DNA from 3 places in the Spartinivicinus marinus genome. Region 1 is predicted to be linked to each of the others. Evidence: predicted binding sites of a transcription regulator. Region 1 holds the regulator's gene; each other region holds the start of a gene.
What was found. Region 1 encodes sigma-54, which starts transcription at its own class of promoters, with help from an activator protein. Its sites were predicted from a motif close to TGGCACNNNNNTTGCTNT; they were not measured.
Positions count from the first base shown of each region.

Region 2: the regulator sigma-54 is predicted to act here: its motif matches at 1,576-1,593, upstream of OQE68_RS30980 (flagellar hook-length control protein FliK).
Region 3: the regulator sigma-54 is predicted to act here: its motif matches at 1,696-1,713, upstream of OQE68_RS07610 (PEP-CTERM sorting domain-containing protein).

Region 1 is NZ_JAPJZK010000001.1:1,231,622-1,234,908, reverse strand. It holds gene ptsN (PTS IIA-like nitrogen regulatory protein PtsN) at 1-233, opposite strand, end outside; gene hpf (ribosome hibernation-promoting factor, HPF/YfiA family) at 257-565, opposite strand; gene OQE68_RS05810 (RNA polymerase factor sigma-54) at 748-2,268, opposite strand; gene lptB (LPS export ABC transporter ATP-binding protein) at 2,524-3,249, opposite strand; gene lptA (lipopolysaccharide transport periplasmic protein LptA) at 3,256-3,287, opposite strand, start outside.
Region 2 is NZ_JAPJZK010000001.1:4,941,033-4,944,319, reverse strand. It holds gene OQE68_RS30980 (flagellar hook-length control protein FliK) at 117-1,421, opposite strand; gene OQE68_RS22170 (Hpt domain-containing protein) at 1,614-1,955, opposite strand; gene OQE68_RS22165 (ATP-binding SpoIIE family protein phosphatase) at 2,048-3,287, opposite strand, start outside.
Region 3 is NZ_JAPJZK010000001.1:1,661,629-1,664,915, reverse strand. It holds gene OQE68_RS07610 (PEP-CTERM sorting domain-containing protein) at 856-1,617, opposite strand; gene xrtO (exosortase O) at 2,124-3,287, shown strand, end outside.

The sequences.
Region 1 (3,287 bases):
GCAAATGGTTTGTGGCAGCTTTCAAGGCGACAATGGGGAATGGCAATCCCATTCCCAAAGCCTGTGCTACCTAACCGTTCCCGATTGATTAAGTTATCAAATAGCTCGTTAGCATCAATATTACTGGAATACTCGGCTAATAGGTTGGCAATAAGCTGTAAAACACGTTTTTTACTCCCCCCTTGCACCCCGGTAAGGGTGCATTGTGGGAGAAGGAATTGTTCTATTTTCATGCTTTTTAAATAAATAAACTACTTTAACGAATACTGGCTCCCTGAAGTCGATCCAGGGTTTTCTCTTTGTGCTTGCTTAGCTGTCGGGCTAGTTTATCACTAAGTAAGTCAATTGCTGCATACATATCTTCAGATTCTGCTGTGGCGGCAATATCAGCACCCCTTACGTGCAAGTTGGCTTCTGCTTTTTGACGGAGTTTCTCAACACTTAGGGTGATTTGCACGTTAGTAATGCTATCAAAATGGTTTTCAATGCGATCGAGTTTTTTGATGACATATTGGCGCAACGCATCAGTCACTTCTACATGATGACCACTGATGTTAACTTGCATGCAACGACCTCCTAATAGGACTTAATGGTTGTTAACCAGCTTTACTGAATTGTAAGGCTGATTGTCAACTGCTTCATTACTGAACTGAGTGTAATGCCAGCAGATTTGGTATTGCTTGTTGCTAGTCAATATAACGCATAGTTAAGCGCTAATCTGTTTATACCTTTACACATGCATCTACTTTATACCAGCCGCTTTCGTTCATTAGAAGGCGGGATGGATAGAGACTCACGATACTTGGCAATTGTTCGTCTTGCCACTTTGATGCCTTGCTCTTCCAGTAAGCTTGCAATTTTGCTGTCACTTAATGGTTTTTTAGGGTTCTCCACTGATACTAATTTTTTAATAATAGCTCGGATAGCCGTAGATGAGCACTCCCCTCCTGATGAAGTACTAACATGGCTCGAGAAAAAATATTTCAGCTCAAAGATACCTCGTGGTGTATGCATGAATTTTTGGGTAGTCACCCGGGAGATAGTAGATTCATGCATACCGACTGCTTCAGCGATATCGTGAAGGACTAGTGGCTTCATTGCCTCTTCGCCATACTCTAAAAAACCTCGCTGATGCTCAACAATGCGAGTCGCAACTTTCATTAGCGTTTCATTGCGGCTTTGTAAGCTTTTTAAAAACCAACGGGCTTCTTGCAAGTGGTTTTTCAGGTAAGTGTTATCTGAACTGCTATCAGCTCGCTTAACCAGTGATGCATAGTTGTTATTAATGCGCAGCTTCGGCGTCGCTTCGGCGTTGAGCTCTACCAACCAGCGGTCATTATGCTTTCTGACAAATACATCAGGAATCACATATTCTGTTTCGGATGACTGGATATCGGCTCCAGGTTTTGGGTTAAGAGCTTGAATCAATTTAATGCTTTCGGCTAGTTCTTCTTCTTTAAGCTTAGTACGACGCATAAGCTGATTGTAGTCATGATGACCCAACAAACCTAAGTATTTGGCTACAATCAATCTGGCGTTATCAAGAAAAGGAGTATCTTCAGGTAAGTGTGATAGCTGAATCTGTAAGCATTCCTGCAAGCTTCTTGCAGCAACACCAACGGGATCAAAGTGTTGGAGGCGCCTTAAGACTATCTCCACTTCCTCTAGGGACATTTCTAATTCTGGATCTAAGCCTTCCCAAATCTCTTCAGTGCTACAACTGAGATAACCATCATTATTGATTGCATCAATGATAGCAATTGCTACCAAACGGTCATTATCTGACATGGGGGTTAAATTAAGCTGCCAATCCAAATGACTATGTAAGGATTCAGTGGTGCCATTGCGGTTGCTGAAGTCATACTCGTCATCATCTGCTGGAGCTGAGCTGATAGGGGCTGAAGATGTCTGGTAGATATCATCCCAGGCGCTATCAACGGGAAGATCATTGGGAATTTCTTCTGACCAGCTGGTTTCTTCTGAGCCATCATGACTGCTTTCTGATGTACTGCTGTCGTCTTGGCTTTTGGTGGAGTCCGAACCATTTAGGCCCGAACTGTTGAGCTGCTGAGGATCGTTGTCATCACTGTTTGTTGATGAGTTGTTATCAGACTCATCAGTCAGCTCAAGCATTGGGTTGGATTCAAGCGCCTGTTGAACTTCTTGCTGTAAATCCAATGTGGATAGTTGGAGTAATTTTATGGCTTGCTGCAGCTGCGGTGTCATCGTCAGCTGCTGGCCAATTTTCAAAACCAGGGATGGCTTCATTGCTAAACAATTACCTTATAGTGCAATCGTGCCTGTTTTGATTTGGCAAAGTCAACAACAATGGAAGTGAATTCAAAAGCGGTTACCTGAGTTGCTGCTGAACAAGCGACTGAATGTTTCCATTGCACCTATTATTGATTTATTGATTTCAATTGTGTGTTTATTTCAGTTGTTTACAGTATTGCTATTGTTGTTTCTTGTACTGGCTTTTTAACTGAACTACTCAAAATTATATGAGTATCCTTGCCAGTTGTCTTATATTTTAAAGTCGTGTCCGAGGTACACTTCTTTGACTTGTTGGTTGGTCATTACCGTTTGGGCATCACCCTCTGCGATAATGTGTCCCTCACTAACTATGTATGCATTCTCGCAAATATCAAGTGTTTCTCGAACATGGTGATCAGTAATCAGTACACCAATACCACGGTCTTTCAGGTGCCAGACAATATCTTTAATGTCTTTCACCGAAATTGGGTCAACCCCAGCAAAAGGCTCATCAAGTAGGATGAAAGAAGGCTCAGTTGCTAAGGCTCTGGCAATTTCTACCCGGCGGCGCTCTCCACCAGATAAACTCATACCCTTACTGTCTTTTATATGGGTGATATTGAACTCTTCAAGTAGTGAGTTAAGTTTTTCTTGGCGTTGCTTCCGATTGAGCTCTTTACGGGTTTCTAAGATAGCCAGTATGTTTTCAGTAACAGTTAACTTACGAAAAACAGAGGCTTCTTGTGGTAAGTAGCCAATACCTGCTTGGGCTCGTCCATGCATGGGGAAGTGAGTGATATCTTGTTCATCAATCCAGACGCTGCCATGATCTGATTGGACTAAACCAACTATCATGTAGAAGCATGTGGTTTTTCCCGCACCATTAGGGCCTAGTAGGCCAACTACCTGACCACTTTTAATTTGCAAGGATACATCTTTTACAACAGCACGGCCTTTATAACTTTTGGCAAGGTGCTCAGCTTTCAATATACTCATATACGACTATTGTTTCTTTTTGCTACGGGGTTGCAGTA
Region 2 (3,287 bases), 3.7 Mb from region 1:
TTTTCAACAGCCTAATACAGTGAAACACTGATTTTTATAAAGAAACACACCTAGTGTAGTACGGGACAGCCATTTAGGTGGGAATTAGAATTATTAAGAAAAGGCTGCTTAGTCGATTAAACAAAGTAGTCAACCAACCCAACCCCTTGCTCACCGACATTAGCCTCAGCGGTCGTTGTATCTTGCTCTTCGTCCATCTCTTCAGTTGCATCAGCCTGGAATCCTGATTGGCGATTCGACTCTGCAAATTGCTGGCTAGAAACATCCACATTGACCAAGTCAATACCTTGTTGCGCAAACATTTCCCTTAACCGAACCAATTGCGCTTCGATACTTTCCCGAACACTGGCATGGTGACTGGTAAACTGTACATTTGCCTGGTCTTGGGTCACCTGTACGCGTACCTCAACCATTCCCAAGTCAGGAGGATCTAATTGAATATGGGCCGTTTTAACCCCTTGCTGAACTAGCCAAACCACTCGATCAGAAAACTGTTGTCCCCAATTAGGGTGAGGCATCGGTAAAGGCAGTTGCGAAGCAACCACTGACGGTTGAGCAAGCTGAGCCGAATTAGCATTGATACTTGAGCCTGTCAGCTGCAAAGCGGGAAATTGTGATAAATGGCTTTGCGCTGTTTCATGGGTAGCCGCATTGAGAAGTGGAAAGTCTATACGCTGCTCGACACCCGCCTGTAAGCTCATTAATCCTAGTTGATTATTGAGTTTGCTTGGGTTTAGTAAAGACATGAGTCCTGTACTGTTTTCTCCACCGTCTAGTAACTGGGTTTTAACATCAGCGAGGGTTTCTCCTAACAACTGATGCGGCATGGCTTGATGAGAAGAGCCTCGCTCAGCTTTGGCCAAATTCTGCCAATGAAACTGCAGCGCCCCGGCCTCTTCTTGCTTCATTAACGCTGCGAATGGGTTCAACTCCGCCAGTAGCATATTGGGATCATTGTATTGATCACTTTCCTGCTCATCACCTACTGCTGTTTTAAGAGGTTTAGTGCTGGGCTGGGTGCTTTCCATTAGCGTACTGATGTCCATTTCAGCTTGATCACTTTCCTGTTGATTACGTTGCTCAGTTGTCAGTAATAGCGCTTCATCTAGCATTGATGGCGCAATTAACGCTTCTAACGCTTCAGTTGCTTCAACAGCAACCTGGTGCTCTGGCTCTACTTCTTGTGATGCTTGTGGTGCGTGGGCTTCTACTTTAGTTTTAGTCTGCTTGTCAGTGTCAGTCGTTTGGGTAGTGGTTTTAGTGGCGGCAACTGGTTGCCGCTGCTTATCAAGTGTTTGCTGAAAAGGTTTTTTATCAGCAGGCTCAATCTCTGGACGAGGCTCAACAGCCGGTGCTTTTTCTTGCTGGCTTGTGGCAGGCTTCAGCTCAGAAGCCCCTATATTTAACAAGAAGGTATTCACTGCTTAACTCTCTAACTATTTACCAACTACTTATTTATTAACTACTTATTAACGACTTAACTCGCTAACAACCGCTACTACTGATTATTTTTTACTGACTAACCACCAACACCCTTACAAACGACTATTGCCGCTTTTTGTTGTTATCTAAGAAACAGCAATGGTTATGCCAAGCAGATTAAAGAGGATATATCAATTAATTGTGCTTTTTAAAAAACCTTCCACTAGTTTGTATTCTTGTTCAATGTCAGCCAACACTGTTTCAGTACCACGGATATCTCCCTTTTTACCCTTTTCCTCAAGGGTTAAACACATATTACCTAACGGCATGATACCCATGTTAAAACAGCTGCCTTTCATGCTATGTGCCAATTCTCTTAACCGATATGCATCACTTTCCGCAATAGCACTGGCCATTCCTTCGATGCGCATACTACTGTCACGCATAAAAGTTTCAACTAACATTGCAAACTCATCTTCCATTACGGCTTTCAATTCCAAAATGGCATCTAGGTCTACATGTGATTCAATCATCCCCCTCTCCTCAGAGGCTGCCACCAAAACACTTCACCCATAGCCTTTTGCCACACACTTTCCAGAGACAACAAAAGGCTTTAGTTGTCCCTTTAATCATTTGTCCATGAAAATACCACTTCAACACAATTCCCCTTTCCAAGATAAGTCACTTGTTGGCAAAATGAACGCAACAAGCTAATACCTCTGCCATGAAATAGCTGATCACCTTTCATATTTTGTAATTGTTGATAGTCAAAACCAGGCCCACTGTCTTCCACCCTGATCTGAACAAAGCCTCCTTGCTCAGTAGGGACATGATTTAATGCAAACCGAATGTAACCCTGAGCCAACCGCCGTAATCGGCTCTCTCGCTCAGCATAATACTCAGTAAATCCTTGGCTGGAATGTTTCAATGACGAGCTCATTTGTAATACGCCATGCTCCAGCGCATTGGAGTAAAGCTCAGATAAAATGGTATAAAGCTTACTGTTATGTAACCCCAAACCAGGAATTTCCATCAAACAATGTAGCACTAACGGAATCGGGTTATAGTTGCGGAGGGTTTCTGGCCGAAATTCAAAATTGACTGCCCAGTTTTGTGCCCCCCTTGCCGCAGATACCTCAAAGACTTCATCCTCATCTGCAAAGGTTTCCGGTGGCACCATCATTACTTCAACCATGGTCAAATCATCGGTAGGTTCACCAATAAAACTAAATACTGATTTGCGAATCTCTTCAAATAGGCTGTCAATCTGATTATTTTGCTTAAACACTTGTTGTAGCCGTTCTACCCCAAAAAATTGCTTAGCTTCATCTTGTGCTTCAATCACCCCATCACTCATCAGTAATAAGCGATCATCATTCGCCATTTCAATCAGTTGATATTCTGCATTAAATTTTTGAGCACCAAGAATACCTAACGGCAAGTGCTGAGAAGTCAACGCTTCAAATTCTCCCGTACAGTTGCGGTATAAGTAACAATCGGGCAGACCACCAATCCATAATTTAACCAGCTTGCTGGTAAAATCTAAATCCACCATAACAGCACAACAAAAACTGGAAACTGGTAGTACTTTTTTCAGTTTATTATTAATTTCAGCCAACACCTCTGGCATGGAAAAACCTTTATTAATCATGCCATAAAATATTTCTGCTAATGGCATTGCACCAATGGCCGCGGGTAACCCATGCCCAGCAAAATCGCCTAACAATACCATCATTCCACCAGATGGCTTGCGAGCAGCAACAACAATATCACCGTTAAAAATTGCAAAAGGCGATTGCACAGCACGTAAATTAGGTGCATTTAAACAACCTGAATGAGCAACTTTGTCAAAAATTTCCTTGGCT
Region 3 (3,287 bases), 430 kb from region 1:
CAATGTAGTGTAAGTTATGTAAAAATATAGGAAGTTAGTACTTGCTTTAAAGGTATCAAACTTAACTTCTATTTGGTTGGTGATACCTTGCAAACTATGCTTGTGTAGTTGAGAAGCACGGAGAAGAAGAGATGCGTTGAGAAAGGAATTAAAGGCCTTAAAGCATCGCTTTAAGGCTTACCCAAAATCCAATGAACTTTTGCAGCCTCTTATCTTTTAAAGATCTGGCCTGCATTATAGTGCTCTTCTTTAGGAATTAGTCCCCAATCAGGAGCTTTGATATTCACAAAATTTCTGTGGTCATAGTCACAGTTTGGGCATCCACTGCGTTTGAATGCCAGTGTGTTTACCATTGAAAAACATTTTGGGCACTTTGTTTCTGAATCATTTTGATGCATGTTGATAACCCCCTGCTAAGTATCCTTAGGGGTATTTTAGAGCGTTTAATAAATTGAAATGTTTTTTGTGTCACATTTAATATTCGCTACATGAGTAAATTTATTGAGAATAGAAGATTCGAGATTTGGTTATAGGTTTATTGCAACACTATTCCACAGTTTTATGGCTCTCGAAGTGAAATTATGGGGGAAACTGAAGTGTGTTTTTTGATCAATATAAATTGAAACGCAATACAATAATATGTCGTACATTATATGATTGGAATGTATTATAAGCGGTATGCTAGGTATTGTGAGATAGAAGTATTTATGGAAATCACACTTAACGATTTTAATGTTACTGGTTGGATTAAAGCTTTAAACTAACCAGTAACAAGTGTTAGAAGTAAATACTAAGTGGTGACTACACTACGACCAAAACTTACTTTTGATTCTTAAAGTAGCTAGATGAAGTGTATTATTTACGCCGACAGAATAAGCCAAGTGCAGCTACACCCAATAAGGATAAAGTGCCTGGTAGTGGTACTTGGGTTACTGTCGTTTTACCTTGTCCTAAGATATGGTCATTGCCACACTGCATTGTATATGAAGCAATGAAATCAATATCTTCACCTAAAAAGCTTAAATCGAAACCAGTTGCTAAAAAATGCTTACCTCCCCTTAAGCCTGTTTCAGCATCAGTAAGTGAATCTAACAAGTTAAACGTACCCGATTCAATTTGGGTGCCGCCAGAAAGATAAGACCAAGGCCCAGATGATGCGAAAATAGAGGAGCTAGCTAGCTGACTATTTGCCGTTAGTTTAACCACATCGTAGCTTAAATTATTCCAGTTAATATCCAGAACATAGTCGAAGTTGCTTTTTGAGCCAGAAGTGCTCAAAAAGATATCGCCAGACTTGAATGTACGTCTGTGAACTGGGTCGTAGGCGCCATTGACTAAGTCAAAACCTGAAGCAAGACTTAGCTGATTACCTTTCTGATAGAAGGCTTCTAGGTCCCAAGCTTGGATAGAAGGGCCTGAGCTTGCGCCTGGCTCCACTTCGTTATCTTCTTGAGGACCATACCAGCCATTTCTTGAAAATTTGGTGCCATCCCAAGATAGGTTTCTATAGTTGCCATCATTAATTGTAATGTCTTTACTGCCGGGTATATATAAAGCCATTGCTTGAGTGGATATAACAAAGCTTATAGCAGCACCAATAAAAGTTAATTTATTCATTGGGAGATTACTCCTAAAGTGTATTAAATGAAAAATTGATATTGAAATAATAAAACTGTCATTTGAGGCTGCTGCTCTTGAGCACAATATATGCCAGAAAAAAATAACTTAGGCTAAACAATAGGTTGCTAATTAATAAGTACTAAATTAAATAGTCTTGTAAAAATAGGATTTGTGACAATGAGCAAATATATGAAGAAACTGGTAACTTGTTTGAGTGGAAAGTGTGGTTTGGTTCGCTTTTACTTGGTTTGATACTACATAATCTACTCTTAATAGGTAGCTTATTAATATATTACTTAATGCGGTTGTAAAACTATAAAAAAGTATTGCGATAAGTCAATAGACAGATATTAAAAATACGGTTTATGGGAAATGTCTGCTCAGCAAGTCCCTTTGTGTCTCTGTTGCACATAATCTGCACATAATCTACGGGATAATTGCTCATCTCATTCGTCATGTTTGCATAAGTTTTTTTTATATTCTGAATTAGGCATTCAGGGTATATGATGATGCAAGCTAGTTTAACTGAACAGTGTATTTCTACAAGTTGCCAGCAAGTCGAGCAACAACTAGTTGAGACCCCATTGGTAGCTGCTGTTCGATGGAATGCTGCTTTTATTCTTAGCCAGTTACTGGTTGCCATTAGCCTCATCTACTTGTTTAAACCAACATTACTTTGGGTTTGGGGGCAGATACAAACTGCTGAAAACAGCTTTCATATTATTGGTGTGGGGTTGCTAGTTGGTTTAGTCATACATAGTGTTGTTGCAAAGAAACGACAGTTGACGCTGAGCTTTCAAATTAAAAAACTGCCATTAGTCGTATTCACTGTAGGTTGCTTGATTTTTTTATTAAATGAGCGATTGACAGGCATTCATATTTTTTCTGCCACTTTGATGTTGATTACGCTATATGGCTTTTTAGGATTCTATGTAAAAGCTACATCCTGGGCCAAAGCATTTTTACCGTTTGCATTATTGATTTTATTACTACCCTTTGAAGGCTATTTAGATATTTACTTAGGTTTCCCTCTCAGGTTATTTTCAGCAGAGATGGCTAAACACTTTCTTTCAAGCTTTGGAGTCTCTGCATTAACCAGTGAGTCGGTTATCTTGGTTGAAAATAAGGCTGCCATAGTCGATTTAAGTTGTAGTGGTTTAAAAGGGCTATGGGCGGGGTTAATTTTTTATATATTTTTAACCTGGATAGAGAGTAACAAGCTTTCTTTAAGTTGGCTAATTGGTTTGGTGCTATTTATTTGCTGCTTGGTTGGTTTCAATATCTTCCGAATTATTAGCTTGGTTGCTTTAGATTTAGTGCTTAACCTTCCTCAGTTAGCTAATTATGCCCATACAATGCTTGGTGTGTTAGGTTTTGTTTTTTCCTGCCTATTTGGATGGCTACTGATGAGGCTTCAAAGTGGAAATATTCAAATATCACCAAAACAAGAATCAATGAATACCAACCCACCTAATTTGTCTTTGATAAGTAAAGGTTTGATAAAAAATGATTGTTACAGCTTGGCTCTAATACTTATCATTATAACAGGGAGCATTTTTCTCTATGAGCCTTTGCCAAAGCAGCAATCAATGGCTAATAAAAAAATCGAACTACCAGTTGACTTTAATGGTAAGGAGGTAGCATTTCTACCGATAGAAGAGAATTTT